2 linked regions of the Rubinisphaera margarita genome follow. The protein of the gene in region 2 interacts with the protein of the main gene of each other region in a pairwise test. Links are inferred from orthologs where the notes say so. Each region holds a gene or a part of one and is shown on either strand. Other genes may lie near its edges.

Evidence for each region.
Region 1: the proteins of def (region 2) and L1A08_RS02945 interact in binary tests that used the Escherichia coli proteins (3 or more experiments, as listed by UniProt). The link is inferred for Rubinisphaera margarita from one-to-one orthologs.

The regions. Positions count from the first base shown.
Region 1 is NZ_JAKFGB010000007.1:161,248-167,800, reverse strand. The notes cover bases 2,319-5,093. They hold L1A08_RS02945 (aspartate-semialdehyde dehydrogenase), read left to right. Parts: upstream 2,319-3,089; coding sequence 3,090-4,097; downstream 4,098-5,093. Other genes in these bases: L1A08_RS02940 (MATE family efflux transporter), read left to right, coding at 4,200-5,093; L1A08_RS02950 (MFS transporter), read right to left, coding at 2,319-2,404. Outside these bases: L1A08_RS02955 (hypothetical protein), read left to right, coding at 1-725; more of L1A08_RS02950, read right to left, coding at 959-2,318; more of L1A08_RS02940, read left to right, coding at 5,094-5,621; L1A08_RS02935 (hypothetical protein), read right to left, coding at 5,702-6,553.
Region 2 is NZ_JAKFGB010000015.1:73,160-80,949, reverse strand. What follows is about bases 2,942-5,813. They hold def (peptide deformylase), read left to right. Parts: upstream 2,942-4,022; coding sequence 4,023-4,604; downstream 4,605-5,813. Other genes in these bases: fmt (methionyl-tRNA formyltransferase), read left to right, coding at 4,898-5,813; L1A08_RS16620 (glycine--tRNA ligase), read right to left, coding at 2,942-3,807. Also shown: L1A08_RS16635 (dodecin), read left to right, coding at 92-301; L1A08_RS16630 (shikimate kinase), read left to right, coding at 311-820; L1A08_RS16625 (DUF1559 domain-containing protein), read right to left, coding at 897-1,844; more of L1A08_RS16620, read right to left, coding at 2,146-2,941; more of fmt, read left to right, coding at 5,814-5,854; dnaN (DNA polymerase III subunit beta), read left to right, coding at 6,606-7,715; L1A08_RS16600 (DUF721 domain-containing protein), read left to right, coding at 7,777-7,790. UniProt on the Escherichia coli protein: Removes the formyl group from the N-terminal Met of newly synthesized proteins. Requires at least a dipeptide for an efficient rate of reaction. N-terminal L-methionine is a prerequisite for activity but the enzyme has broad specificity at other positions.

The DNA.
Region 1 (6,553 bases), on a different replicon or contig from region 2:
CGCTGTGTGTCGGACAGGGAGGTCTGCGGTTCTTTCGACCACGGCGAAATCTGCGAGTGCTTTATCGAGAGGGTCGATCGGGAGAGTTTCTGGAAGCCCGATCAGCCGTGGTTGGCGAGTTCGTGCGTGATCTGGAGATCCGTCGAAACGTCATGTTAGGGTTGCTCGGGGCGGCTGGTGTGCTGATGTGGACGCTGCTGCCGACCGCACTGTACGCCTCTGCGAATGCTCCTCAGGGGCCGCAGATTCTGGTCACTCTGTTGGGCGGGGTGCTGCTGGCGCTGGTGTGCAGCTGGGCTCCGATTCTTCAGGCCGGGTATGCCCGAGAGGAGAAGTTCTCCGCGTATCGGCGACTGTCCGAGGCTCGCCTGCTGTTTCGCAGGGCTCCACTGCTGTGGACACTGGCGTTGCTTGTCGGTTATGCACTCAGCCTCGTGCTGTATCTGTTCAAGATCGTCGCGCCGCCGCAGGACGCACTGTGGATGATGACGATCGTCTTCATCGCGGCCATTTACCCCGCCCGTATCTTTCTCGGCTGGGTCTGTTACTGGTCGACAACGCGAACGAAAGAGCCGCATCGACTGTGGCGTTGGCTCTGGAGCCTCGTCTCGCTCGCCGTGTGCGGGTTCTACGTGTTTCTGCTCTTCTTCACACGGAACATCGGAGCTCAAGGCAAGCTGGTACTATTCGAGCAGCCGCTGCTGCTAATCCCCTCACCATTTTAGGGGAGCCAATCGTAGCGGCGGCATCTTGCCGCCGATGTGCGTCGCTGCGGGAAAGAGCGTCACATGTGATCTGGCGTTCGCACGCGTCATCCATTTCAGACGTCGATGAGGTGTGGAGCGTCCCTTCGGCGGCAGGATGCCGCTGCTGCCAGGGAGCGCCCAATGCATGCCCACGCGAGCGTGGGCATGGCACCCATTACGACTCACATCCCAAACAACGACAATCCGGCGTTCTATTCCGGCAGTTCGCGGCCGCGGGTTTCCGGGGCGACGATGAGTGTGATCGCTCCAACAAGAAACAGGGTGCTCATTGCGCAGGCGGCAACCGGTAGCGTGAACCACGTGTAGGTGTCCTGCATCAGTCCCACGACCAGCAGTACGGGGCAGGCGACGAGGCGGCCGGCGTTGAAGCAGAATCCGGTTCCGGTGCCCCGCATGCGCGTTGGATACAGTTCCGGGAAGTAGACCGCGAACCCGGCGTGCACGCCGAGCGTCATGAAGCCGAAGATCGGCAGGAACATAAGATTCACCAAAAGCGAGCCATGAGAGTACAGGACTCCGAACAGAATCAGACCGCAGGCGAACCCGCCCAGATAGTAAAGCAGAAAGGCACCGCGGCGGCCGATTCGCTGGCTGATCGGTCCAAACGCCACCAGGCCGATGCCGCCGCCGAGGGTGTTGAGCAGCATGCTGAGCATCTCCCAGCGTTTCAGCTCCGGCTTGTGGGGAGCGAGCAGTTCTTCGTCCGACATCGATTCCGCGTCATCTGTATCCGCTTTCGCTCGGGCCAGGACATCTTCTCGCGCCTGAGCCAGCAACAGGTTCTTGCCGTAAATGTGAACGCCCCAGAACGTCGCCATGGCGGAAGCGGCCAGGGTGACGCCAATCAATGTCACTTTCAGATAGCTGCTGCTGAACAGATCGGACAGCCGCCCCATCTGCTGTCCCGGCTCTTCCGAAGTCCGTGCCCGTTCCCGGGCTTCCTGCCAGCCTTCGGGTTCTTTCAGACTCAGACGAATCCAGATAATCAGAATGGCCGGGAGGACGCCGAGCAGAAATCCGAGTCGCCAGGGCAAGGTCGTCGGGTCGATATATTCGCCAATCCACGCCATGTCCGGGCTCGCCGCCCACGCATGGATCGCCGCATTGCCAATTAGAAATGTCCCGGCTGCGATCGCCAGAAAGGTTCCGAAAACGCTGGAACCGTGGAAAATCGAACCAACATGGGCCCGGGCTTTTCGGGGGAAGACTTCGGCCACCATGCTGCTGGCGACGGCCCATTCGCCGCCGACGCCCATGGCGACCAGAAATCGCAGTCCCACCAGATGCCACCACTCCTGGGCGAAAGCCGACAGGCAGGTAAACATCGAGTAGAAGAGAATCGTGAGCCCCATCGTCTTCTTACGGCCGATCCGGTCGCTGAGCATTCCGAACATGATCCCGCCGAGCGAGCCGCCCAGAAGAAAGGCGCCATTTGCGAGATAGTTGTAGTAGCTGATGGTGCCGCTGTCGGTTCCTGGAGGCACCAGAGAGGGCATCGCCTCCTGCATACTGGCGACGAAGATCTGACCTTCGAAGACATCGAAGATCCATCCCAGCGAAGCGATGAAGAGGACAAACCACTGATATCGGGTGATTCCCGAGTACCACGTTTCGGAGGGATCGCCCGGCTTTGCCATCGACGTGCACTTCACTTTCGTAGAGAGGAGCCTATAAATGGAGTTCGATGGGAACGCTCCCAAGGTACGCCGTTCTGAGCGAGTGTCAACTCAGCGTGACTGGTGGCCGTGCGTCGCATGTCCGCAAAAACCGTCAATTCGCTGCGGAGCAAAGTGTTCACGATTGATCCCCCGGACGATTTTGTCACAATACACCCCACCTTCAGACACAGGGGAACGGGGAGAATCTCGGATCAAGCTCGCGTGGTCGAGCAACTCCGACCTTGTTGAAGATCCCAGCCAGATCAGCCAGGTATTTCTCGGTATCCGGAGACGATACTGAGAGACGTCTCGATCCTCGTGGAGACGTTCAGGTGCGTGAGTTCGAGTCCATCGGTTCGATGGTGACTCGCCCCACTTGAAGATTTCTCAGAGCAGTCAGGCCGAAATGGAACGGTCAGGTCTGAAGGTGTTTCCGGAACTTCCCTCGCAGAACTTATGCGAACCGGGCCGAGGGACGATCTCCGGAAAACTGGCATGTTGCCGGAATTTGATTCAGAAAACGTTACTGTCGCAGACGCCGTAACTGGCTGCAGACAGACATTGAATCAGAGCCCGCAAGGGCATCGCGGTCGAAAGCAAGTGTTCGCAAACCGGTCGGAGGCACCCAGCGCGCAGGCGGTGATCCGACCATCGGAGGATTAGCGTGTTTAATACTGTTGCAGTCGTCGGAGCTTCCGGCGCCGTGGGCCGAATCATTCTCGAACTGCTCGAAGAGCGTAACTTTGAGGCGAAGGAGTTTCGATTCCTGTCGAGCGCCCGTTCTGCCGGCACCGAAATTACGTTCAAGAACAAAGCCTACACACTGCAGGAACTGACCGAAGACGCCTTCGAAGGCATCGATCTGGTCATCGCCTCCACGCCTGACGACGTCGCCGCCAAATACCTGCCGGCTGCTGTGAAGGCGGGAGCCACCGTCATCGATGAGTCCGGCTACTGGCGGATGAAGGACGAAGTTGCCCTCGTCGTCCCGGAGATCAATCCGGAAGCCGCCATCAACGCCAAAGGCATCATCGCCAGCCCGAACTGCTCGACCACGCAGATGGTGCTCGCCATGAAGCCGCTGTACGACATCTCGCCGATTCGTCGCGTGATCGTCAGCACCTATCAGGCGACCAGCGGAGCCGGCCTCGTTGGCACCGAAGATCTGATTCACGGCAGCCAGGCCCGCCTGCAGGGAGATGACTACCAGTACAAGGTCTTCGCTCATCCGATCGCCTTCAACGCGATCCCGCAGATCGGCAGCCACAAGGTCGATGGCTACACGAGCGAAGAAATGAAGATGGTTTACGAGACCCGTAAGATCCTCGGCGACCCCAACATTCAGGTGAATCCGACCTGCGTGCGAATTCCGGTCTGGAATTGTCACAGCGAAAGCATCACCGTCGAAACCGAAACGCCGATCAGTCCGGAACAGGCTCGCGAAGCCTTCGAGAAGTTCCCGGGCATCACCGTCGTCGACGATCTGGACAACGGGCAATACCCGATGCCCAGCAACAGCGACGGCTCCGATGAAGTCTTCGTCGGGCGAATTCGGAAGGACATCTCGAACCCGAACGGTCTTTCGTTCTGGTGCGTGAGCGACAACCTCCGCAAGGGAGCCGCCACGAACGCGGTTCAGATTGCCGAACTGCTGAGCAAGCATCGCGGTTAAGCGACCGACAATTCGACGACGTGAAATCAGGACGAGCATTCCTCAAGTGGATGCTCGTCTTTTTTATGGCTGTCCCCTGAATCGACCTACGACGGTGACGAGATGCTATCCGATCGGCAGAAGTTCATGCTGGAAGGGCCCATCGGAGCCGCTTTGCTGCGACTCTCGATTCCGATCATTCTTGGCAACATGCTGCAGGCCGGTTATCAACTGACCGATGCCTTCTGGGTCGGGCGGCTGGGAGCAGCCGCGGTTGCTGCGGTCTCCATCGGCTTTCCCGTGACGTTTCTCGTCATCGCGATGGGAGCGGGACTCGCCATTGCGGGAGCCACGTTAACGGCTCAATACATGGGGGCTGGCCGGCAGGACATGGTGAATCATGTCGCCGCCCAAACCATGCTCATGGTGGCCTTCACCTCGGTGATTCTCGGCTCGGCCGGTTATTTCTTAACGCCGAATCTGCTCGGCTGGCTGGGTGTTGCCCCCGAGGTGTATGAGGGAGCGCTCGGCTTCATGCGAGTCTCCTTCGTTGGAATTGTTTTCGTCTTCCTGTACGGAATGTTTCAGGCCCTCATGCGGGGCGTCGGGCAGACGCGGATTCCGCTTTTCATCGTGCTCGGCACCGTGCTGCTGAACTTCGTGCTCGATCCGCTCTTCATTTTCGGCTGGGGGCCGATGCCTGCCCAGGGCGTGATGGGAGCCGCGATGGCGACGCTGAGCACACAAGGGCTGGCCGCTCTGATCGGCATGCTGATCTTTTTTGCTGGCCGACATGGGATTCAACTGCAGTGGAAAGACTTCCGCCCCGATCTGCCCTACATTCGCAGAGCATTCTTTCTTGGGCTGCCGGGCTCGGTTGAACTGTCGACACGAAGTCTGGGAATGGTGGTGTTGTCCTTTATCGTCGCCAGTTTCGGCACGGTGACGCTTGCCTCGTACGGCGTCGGCGTGAATGTGATGCAGTTCGTTTCCATTCCGGCCATGGGCCTGTCGATGGCGGTGGCGACTCTGGTCGGGCAGAACATCGGCGCGGGTCAGTTCGAACGAGCCGAGAAGGTCGCGATTCTCGGAGCCGGCTGGGGATTCGGCATTCTGACTGTGGCCGGAATCGTGGCTTACAACTTCTCTCGACAGATCGTCGCCGTGTTCGTGCCGGACGATCCGGCTGTCATTCAGGCCGGCAGCGAGTTCATTCGGGTGATGTGTTTTGCCTGGGGCGGAGCAGGGCTCCAGTACAGTCTCGTGGCCACCTTTCGAGCCTCCGGCAACATGCTGATCGCGATGGTCATTGCCCTCGTGTCGCAATGGATGCTGCAGTTCCCCCTCGCCTACATCCTGTCGAAGCACACGTCATTGAACGAAGCGGGAATCTGGTGGTCCTTCCCGATTACGAACATCATCGTCGCCCTGGTGGCGATCGCCTGGTTCGCCCACGGCGGCTGGAAAACGACCCGCATCACCGAAGAAGACGAACAGGTCTCCGCAGTCACAACCGAGCAGATTTCCGAAGAGGGGATTCACTGAGAAGGTCGCGCCGACGCCGACGAATGGACGGCAAAAAGGACACCGTCGGTCGGGTTATTCCTGGGGCTCGAAGCGGGAGATTACGCTGGCGGGCCTTCAAAAACGACGCATCCACCTTCAGCAGCGGCTCCCGGCCCAAGTTCAATGATCCAGTCGGCCTGCCTGATCACCTGCGGCTCGTAATCGATGACGACCACCGAATGTCCCTGCTCAACCAGGCGTCGCAGAGCTTTGAGCAGGGTCGCGATATCGCTCGGATGCAGCCCGCTGGCCGGTTCGTCGAAGAGGAACAGCATCTGGGTTCCACTGGCGGCATTCAGATAAGAGGCCAGTTTCAGTCGCTGGGCTTCGCCGCGGGACAGGGTGCGTGTTGGCTGGCCGAGCGCGAGGTAGCCGAGGCCGACGTCGCGGAGCAGTTGCAGCTTTCGGAGAATCAGCTGGTGATTCCGGAAGAAGGCGAACGCTTCGTCGACGGTCATCGCGAGCACATCGGCGATGTTCCGGTTGCGATAGCTCACTTCCAGCGTGTCCTGGGCGAAGCGGGTTCCTTTGCATTCCGGGCAGCGGACATTCAGGTTGGCGAGGAACTGCATGTCGATCTCGACCGAGCCGATCCCTTCGCAATACTGACATCGTCCGCCCCGGCTCGTATTGAAACTGAACCGGCTCGGCTTGTAGCCGCGAGCCTGGGCGTCGGTTGTCTCCGCGAACAGTTTGCGAATGTCGTCGAACACCTTTAGATACGTCGCCGGCGTGCTGCGGGACGAACCGGCGAGCTGCGTCTCGTTCATGAGAACACAATCACTGATCGCCTCTGCTCCCGTAATGGCAGCGACCGAACCGGGCGGAGCGAACGGATCATCAAACTCCGGCGGCTTGATGGTCGAGTCTTCACGGCTGGCCAGTTGTTCGACGAGAGCCGGGTAGAGCGA
Region 2 (7,790 bases):
GCCGGGCTTGCACTACACTGGGGTGAAGAAACTCTTCGCCTGGACAACAGGCGAAATGAATGCGTACCGACTCTGAAGAAAGACCTCTGTGATGAGTGACCACGTTTATAAGAAGATTGAGATCGTCGGCAGTTCCACGACGTCCTCGGATGATGCGATCCGCAATGCGCTGGCCAAGGCGAGTTCGAGCGTGAGCGATATTTCCTGGTACGAAGTTGTTGAACATCGAGGCCATATCGTCGATGGCAAGATCGCCCACTTTCAGGTGACCGTGAAGTTCGGCTTCCGGATCAACGACTGATCCCCGCGTATGAACGAGTTCACGCGGAAACGCAATCTGGTTCTCATCGGAATGCCGGGCGCTGGCAAGAGTACGATTGGTGTGCTGCTGGCCAAGCTGACGGCTCGTGATTTTGTCGATACCGATGTGCTCATCCAGTTGCAGGAAGAAACGACACTGCAGGAGATCGTCGACCGTCGGGGCTATCTCGAACTGCGCGAGATCGAAGCCGGGGTGCTCGGGTCACTCGATCTGCAGAACACCGTCATCGCCACCGGTGGGAGTGCGGTCTACAGCGACTCGGCCATGGAGCATCTGCGAACTCTGGGGCCGATCGTCTATCTCAAGGTCGAACTCAACGAGTTGCAGAACCGCGTGAACAACGAAGCGCAACGGGGACTGGCCCGGCCGGAAGGGCAGTCGTTCGCCGCGATGTATCGCGAACGCTGCCGCCTGTATGAGCAGTACGCCGAGGTGACCGTCGAATGCGCCGGGCTGACCCCGGATCAGATCGCCGCCGTCATCGCCGAACAGACATAGGACAAAAGAAAAGAACCGGACCACACCTGGTGCGATCCGGTTCTTTGTCGATCAGATTCCCGTCCAACGGTTTCGTTTAGAACTCGCCGATCACTTCGCCTTCATCACGGGTCGCAAGACCCTGATAGGTCTGGAAGCTGATGTTTTCCGAGAGGAAACGGACGGATCCATCGGCCAGGCAGAACTGAGCTCCCCCGGTGTGCTGGCTGCTGAATGCGACATCGTTGAACAGCCGTGTCGCCGTGCCGCCGGTGTAAACGTTCGGAAGCTGGTTAATCGTTCTCTGAACGTTCTTACTGGAATACATCGCCGCACCGCCTGTGTCGTTGCTCAATCCCTGAGTCCACGGACGAAGGGCGTTGGTGAACCCCGTTTCCGGCCGGCCCGATACTTCGCCGACAATAATCGTGTTGGAAGTTCCATCTGTGTTGTCAGCAAATCCGAAGCAGGTATTCCGCCCGAGCAGACCGTTGTTCGCGACCCCGCCATGATCGGTCGTCGTATTGCCGAAGTGGCCATAACTGCCCGTCAATGGAGCCGGTCGCGGTCCTTTGGCTCCGGCAACGCCCACGTAGTGGTTCGTGAACACGGCAGCCGTGGTGGAGAAGATATCGGTACTGCGGGCACTGGGACAGAAGTACGAGTCGACCTTGTTCTGACTGACGGCCACGTTGGCAGCAGCCGTGTAGTTCAGGTTGAAATCGACGAGGTCATACAGGGCGCTTTCTTCGACGAAGGGCAGAATCATGACCTGCCAGCCCATGTTGTTCGCCGGAGCGGTCGCCGAGTTTGGTCGGCCCATCGCCCCATAAGGGAAGACGCGGTGGGTGTCGTGGTAGTTGTGGAGAGCCAGGCCGATCTGCTTGAGCTGATTCTTGCAGCTCGATCGTCGAGCCGCTTCGCGAGCCTGTTGGACAGCAGGCAGCAGCAGGGCCACGAGGATCGCAATAATTGCAATAACCACGAGAAGTTCGATCAGTGTGAAAGCAGACCGATCTCGGGCTACTACGGAGGAAGTGCGCATACGAATCTCCAGAGAGATGAAAGGAAAGGACGAGAAACCGCTCAGTAGCGTCGGGACGTGCGGCAGCAGGCACGCCAGAAGCAACATCTCAGTCGATGGAACCCCGATGAGTATCGGAAGTTTCGACGAGGTGCGCAAATGTTATCCTGCGGGAATTCTTCTGGCAATCGGCAATTCGCTCCAGAGCCCCGGAATTCAGCGATCCAGAGCCGAATCGACAAGACCCAGCCAAACGGGGCTGGGTCTTGTGAATTTCGTAGCTGCGGCTGCAGGGACCGCAGCCCCTTGCGGATGCTCGACTCTACCCCTTGAGGCGGGTGAGGATCTCTTCAGTCAGCTTATTGATCGGAACGCGGACCTGTTCCAGCGTATCACGATCGCGAACCGTCACCGTCTGATCGTCAGCCGTCTGTCCATCAACGGTGATGCAGTACGGCGTGCCGATCTCGTCGTGTCGACGGTACCGACGTCCGATGGCTCCCTGCTGATCGTAATCGACGTTCAGACCGGCTTCGCGGAACTCGGCGTAAATTTTTGCCGCCGTTTCCGGCATGCCTTCCTTCTTGATAAGAGGAAAGATTGCCGCTTTCACCGGAGCAAGCCGCGGGTGGAACTTCAGCAGCGTTCGTGTCTGCATCTCGCCCTTGTCGTCCGGTGCTTCGTCGACGGTGTAGGCTTCACACAGAAACGCGAGTGTCGCCCGGTCGGCTCCAGCCGATGGTTCGATCACGTGAGGCACGAAGCGTTCGCGGGCCTGATCGTCGAAGTAGCTCAGATCCTTGCCACTGCCGCGATGCTTCGGCTGGCCGTTCTCGTCGAGCTGCAGCTTCAGATTACCATCGAGCTTACCTTCCATGTGCGAACGCAGGTCGAAATCGCCGCGATGAGCAACCCCTTCGAGCTCGCCGAACTCGCCCGGCGTCAGGAACGGGAAGGCGTACTCGATGTCAGCCGTTCCGACCGAGTAGTGAGCCAGCTCTTCTTTGTGATGTTCCCGCAGCTGCAGTTTGTCCGAGCCGATGCCCAGGCTGGTGTACCAGGCGAAACGACGGTTCCGCCAGTATTCGTACCACTTCGCGCTTTCATCCGGACGACAGAAGAACTCGATCTCCATCTGCTCGAACTCACGCGAACGGAAGGTGAAGTTTCTCGGCGTGATCTCGTTGCGGAAGCTCTTGCCGATCTGACAGATTCCGAACGGCAGCTTCACGCGGCTGCTGTCGACCACGTTCTTGAAGTTGACGAACATCCCCTGAGCGGTTTCAGGACGCAGAAACGCCGCGTCTTCCGCCCCGCCGAGCGCTCCGAGCGTCGTCTTGAACATCAGGTTGAACTCGCGCGGTTCGGTCATCGTGCCGACGCGGCTGGCATCGGGAGCAACCGCCTGGCTCAGATCATCCAGCTTTTCGAGCGGCATAATTTCGCCCTGCCAGTCGATCTGATCTTTGTACTTCGCCTTGAGGCCGAAGAACTTCAGCGCCTTTTCAACGAGCTGCTGCTCGGTCTCTTCGCCGGCGTCCATCGTGGTGATGAAGACTTTCATCTGCTCCGACGTGCCGGGCTGTCCGTCGACGCCCCGTGTCTTCTTCTCGGCTTCGGCCCAGCGACCCTTCACGTGGTCGAACCGGTATCGCTTTTTCGATTCGGTGCAGTCGACCATGAAGTCGTGGAACAGGTCGTAGTGCCCGGAACATTTCCAGACCTGCGGGTGCATGATGATTGACGACTCGATCCCGACCATAGAATAAGCAGAGGGAGCCCCCTCGGGGCAGTTGATTTCATCGTGACGACCGATCATGTCGGCCCACCACGAGTTCCGGACATTCCGCTTGAGCTCAGTGCCCAGCGGGCCGTAATCCCAGAACCCGTTGATGCCCCCGTAGATTTCAGAAGACTGAAACAGAAATCCGCGGCGTTTGCACAGCGCGACGATCTGGTCCATCGTGTTTTCGGTCTGACTCATTCGTTCGTTTTCTCAAGTATCGGAGGAGCGTTCTGGTCTGAAATCTGCGACTGTCGGGACTGACACGAACCGGACAGCAAAGTTCAAGAATAGCATACGACCGCCGGCCGTGACTATTGAACTTCCCGGGGCCGGAGACGACGTTTCAATTCACTTCCCGGTCGCACTATACTGCGGAAAAACAGACCAAACGCCGCTACAAACAGGCTTTCTTCATGGAAATCGTCCTTTATCCTCATCCCGCTCTGCACTTCAAGTCGGCTCCCGTCCGCGCAATCGATGCCTCACTGCGGAAGACCGTGGCTGAGATGTTCGAACTGATGTATGACGCCAGGGGAATCGGTCTGGCCGCCAATCAGGTCGCCCTTCCCTACCGGTTGTTCATCATTAACCTGACGGCTGAACCGGAAGAAAAGGATGAAGAGATCGTCTTCATCAACCCGGTGATCAAAAAACGCCGTGGCCAGGAAGTTGGTGAAGAAGGCTGCCTCAGCTTCCCGGAACTGTATGGTCCGGTCGAACGCTCGGCGGAAATCACCGTCGAAGCCTATAACCTCAAGGGCGAACTGATGAGCTACGACCTCAACGATCTCGCCGCCCGGGCTGTCCAGCACGAGAACGACCATATTGACGGTATTCTCTTCATCGATCGCATGACCGAAGTCGAACGGGCCAAAGTGGCGGCTGTGGTCGATGACTTCGAAGCCCAGTTCCGCGATGCTCAGGGCAAAGACAAAATCCCCAGCGACGATGAACTGACCAAAACCCTGAAACAGCTGGCCGCCGGCAACGCGTAACCCACTTCGTCATCAGAAGCCAGTGGGACAGACATTCCTGTCTGTGGACGAAAAACCGTAGCAACGGCAGTAAACTCGGATAACAAAGAATGGTCCGGACTTTCAATTCCGGGTGGTGCAGCCTCTTGCTGCTGCATAACGTCGAACCGTGAACGGTGAGCGTTCAACACAGAGATCAATCGCTGTGCCATCCCTGATGATGAAAGAATCTCGTCGAAGACGCACAGCAATCCCTGTTTGTGCCGCCCTTTCGAAGTCTCACGCTCTACTGCTGAAACGGAAGCAGGACAACAATGGCACTCAACGTGGTCATGATGGCAACCGGCGCCTTTGCGTTGCCGGGATTCAAGGCTCTGGTCGGATCCGGACACAATGTCACCGCGCTGATCACGCAGCCGGACCGGCTCAACCCTCGGGGGAAGCCGCATCCGCATCCGTTGAAAGAGTTCGCGGAAGCCAACGGCATCCCGGTGCTCCAGCCGGAATCGATCAACACGCAGGAGTCGATCCGCAAACTGCAGTCTCTGCGGCCCGACGTTGTTCTTGTTGCCGCTTACGGACAGATCCTCAAGGCGGAGGTCATCAACATTCCGCGGCTTGGGATGTACAACCTCCACGGATCGCTGCTGCCTCGGCATCGTGGCGCCGCCCCGGTGCAGTACGCCGTCTGGAAGGGAGACAAAAAGTCAGGCGTGACGATCTTCCGGATCGAGCCAAAGCTCGACGCCGGCCCCATGATCGTTCGCATGGAAACGGAGATCCAGCCCCGCGAAACTTCCGGAGAACTGCACGACCGTCTGGCGGAAATCGGAGCCGAGGCTCTGCTCGAAACGGTTCGGTTACTCGAAGCCGGCGAAGCCAAACCGTTGGTTCAGGATGAAACCGAGGTCACACAATCGCCGAAAATCCGCAAGGAACAGGGACTGATCGACTGGTCTCAGTCGCCCGCTGAACTCGACTGTCATATCCGCGCCATGCAGCCCTGGCCGAATCCGTTCACGTTTCTCCATCGTCTCGATGGCTCCTCGGAACGCATGCTGATCCTCCAGATCACGCCCGATCATTCGCTGGAGGTCTCCGGTAAACCCGGCGAAGTCGTCCAAAGCGATTCCCGGATGCTTGTGAGTACTGGAAATGGTGTGATCGCAGTCGACCGCCTGCAGCCGGCCGGGAAGAAAGCGATGGCAACGGCTGATTATCTGCGAGGCCGTCCGCTGACCGGCGGCGAGTTCTTCAGCCCAGAAGAATAACCACAATCCGGGCGGCTCATCCGTCGGAGAGGGTGCATGACGAAGCCACACCATTCTGCGCCATGTGCAGGGTAAGCTGAGCGGGCCGTTGTGATCGTTAAAATCACGGAGGACACCGCCTCCTGTGGCGTTACGACCCGTCTGAAATCGGATCGGCCACTCCGTTGGTGGAAGAATTTGTTGCGACTGCTGCACTCAAATCGATCAGTGGGGAACCGTTGGCCGCAAAGAAGCTGCGATGAACATCGCTTCCCGATCGACTTCAAGACATGTCGAAAACTTGTGGATCGGTCGTCACTTCATCCCGGGCTCGATTGTGGGTTATGCGGCGAAATTCTCTGCTGTGGATAACCGCCCCAGTTATCCACGGCTTCACACCGGAACTCCACGACCCGGCAACACCTTTTCAACGCCATTTCCGCTGTCTATAATTTTCGTAACACAATGACCATTCATGCCTTACGAAATATTGGATGCCGGTTATCCACAATTCTGGCCGCCCCTTTTAATAATGTTACTGAATTAAGAATCTTTAAAGAGAAGGAGGGGACCTGCGGTCCTCTCCGGTGTGGAAAACCATCGTTGAGAATTTCATGCGACGTCTTCCGGGAGACGCTCTGGAATCTCCGTCTCCTTCCCACTTGCAACAGGCGGGCCACGATTCCGTTTTCAGGCCGATTTCGCTAAGATAACAGGCCTTGTTGAAGTAAATGATAGGCCGAAAATTTCCCCAGTACGAGACGACGTCGCTATGCAACTGAAATTCAAACGGGATGTCCTGGCTGGCGCTCTGCAGACCGTCGCCGGAGTTGTTCCGTCGCGAACTCCGAAAGACATTCTGAAGAACACGAAGCTCGTGATTGAATCGGGTTCGGCGATGCTGATGGCGACCGATCTCGAAATCGGCATGCGATACCAGATTCCGGAAGTCGAAACCGGATCGACCGGCGAAGTTCTGCTGCCGACCGCCCGTCTGATGCAGATCCTCCGCGAAGTGACCGTCGATGAGATCGTGCTGAACGTCAACGAGGACCTGCTCGAAGTGCAGGCTGGACAGAGCGAGTTCCGGCTGCCGGTGGAAGATCCCCGCGAGTTTCCCGATGTGGCTCCATTCTCAGCCGAAGCCTGTTACGCGATTTCGGGTCAAGCACTGCGACAGGCAATTCGCCGCGTGATTTTTGCGGCTGATGATGAAAGCACGCGTTACGCCCTCGGCGGGATTTTCGTCGAGATGGCTCCGACTCAGATGGTCCTGGCCGCCACCGACAGCCGTCGTCTGGCAGTCATGGAAGCCGTGTCCGGCACCCAGGGAGAAGTTTCCGAGACCCGTTCGATCGTGGTGCCCCGTAAGGCCATGACGCTGATTGAACGCAGCATCGAAGGGGATGACGCGGAAATCCTGCTCGCCCCGGGCGATAATGAAATCACCGTTCGCAGCGGCAACTGCATGATCTATTCCCGCCTGGTGGAAGGACGTTTCCCGAACTTCCGCGATGTGCTGCCGAGTGATGTTCCGATTTCAGTCGATCTGGTCGCAGGCCCCTTCCATAACCTCGTGCGGCAGTCCCAGATTGTGACCAGCGATGAGAGCCGCGGCGTCGATTTCGTCTTCACGCCGGGCACCGTAACTTTGAAATCCCAGGCAGCCGATGTCGGGCAGTCGAAGGTCGAAATGCCGATCGATTACGACGGAGACGAGCTGGCGATCATGTTCGATCCGCGGTTCGTCGCCGAGTTTCTGCGGGTACTGGAGCCGGAAACGACGATTCAGCTGGGTCTGATCGGCGGCGAAGATCCGGCCGTGTTCCGCTGCGAAGAAGAATACAAGTATGTCATCATGCCGCTGGCCCGGGATGCGTGAAACTGTTCCCACGGAGTGGACGTTTCAACGGGTCGGGAGTTGTCGAGCAGGGATCGAGTCTGTGACGGAGCCTCA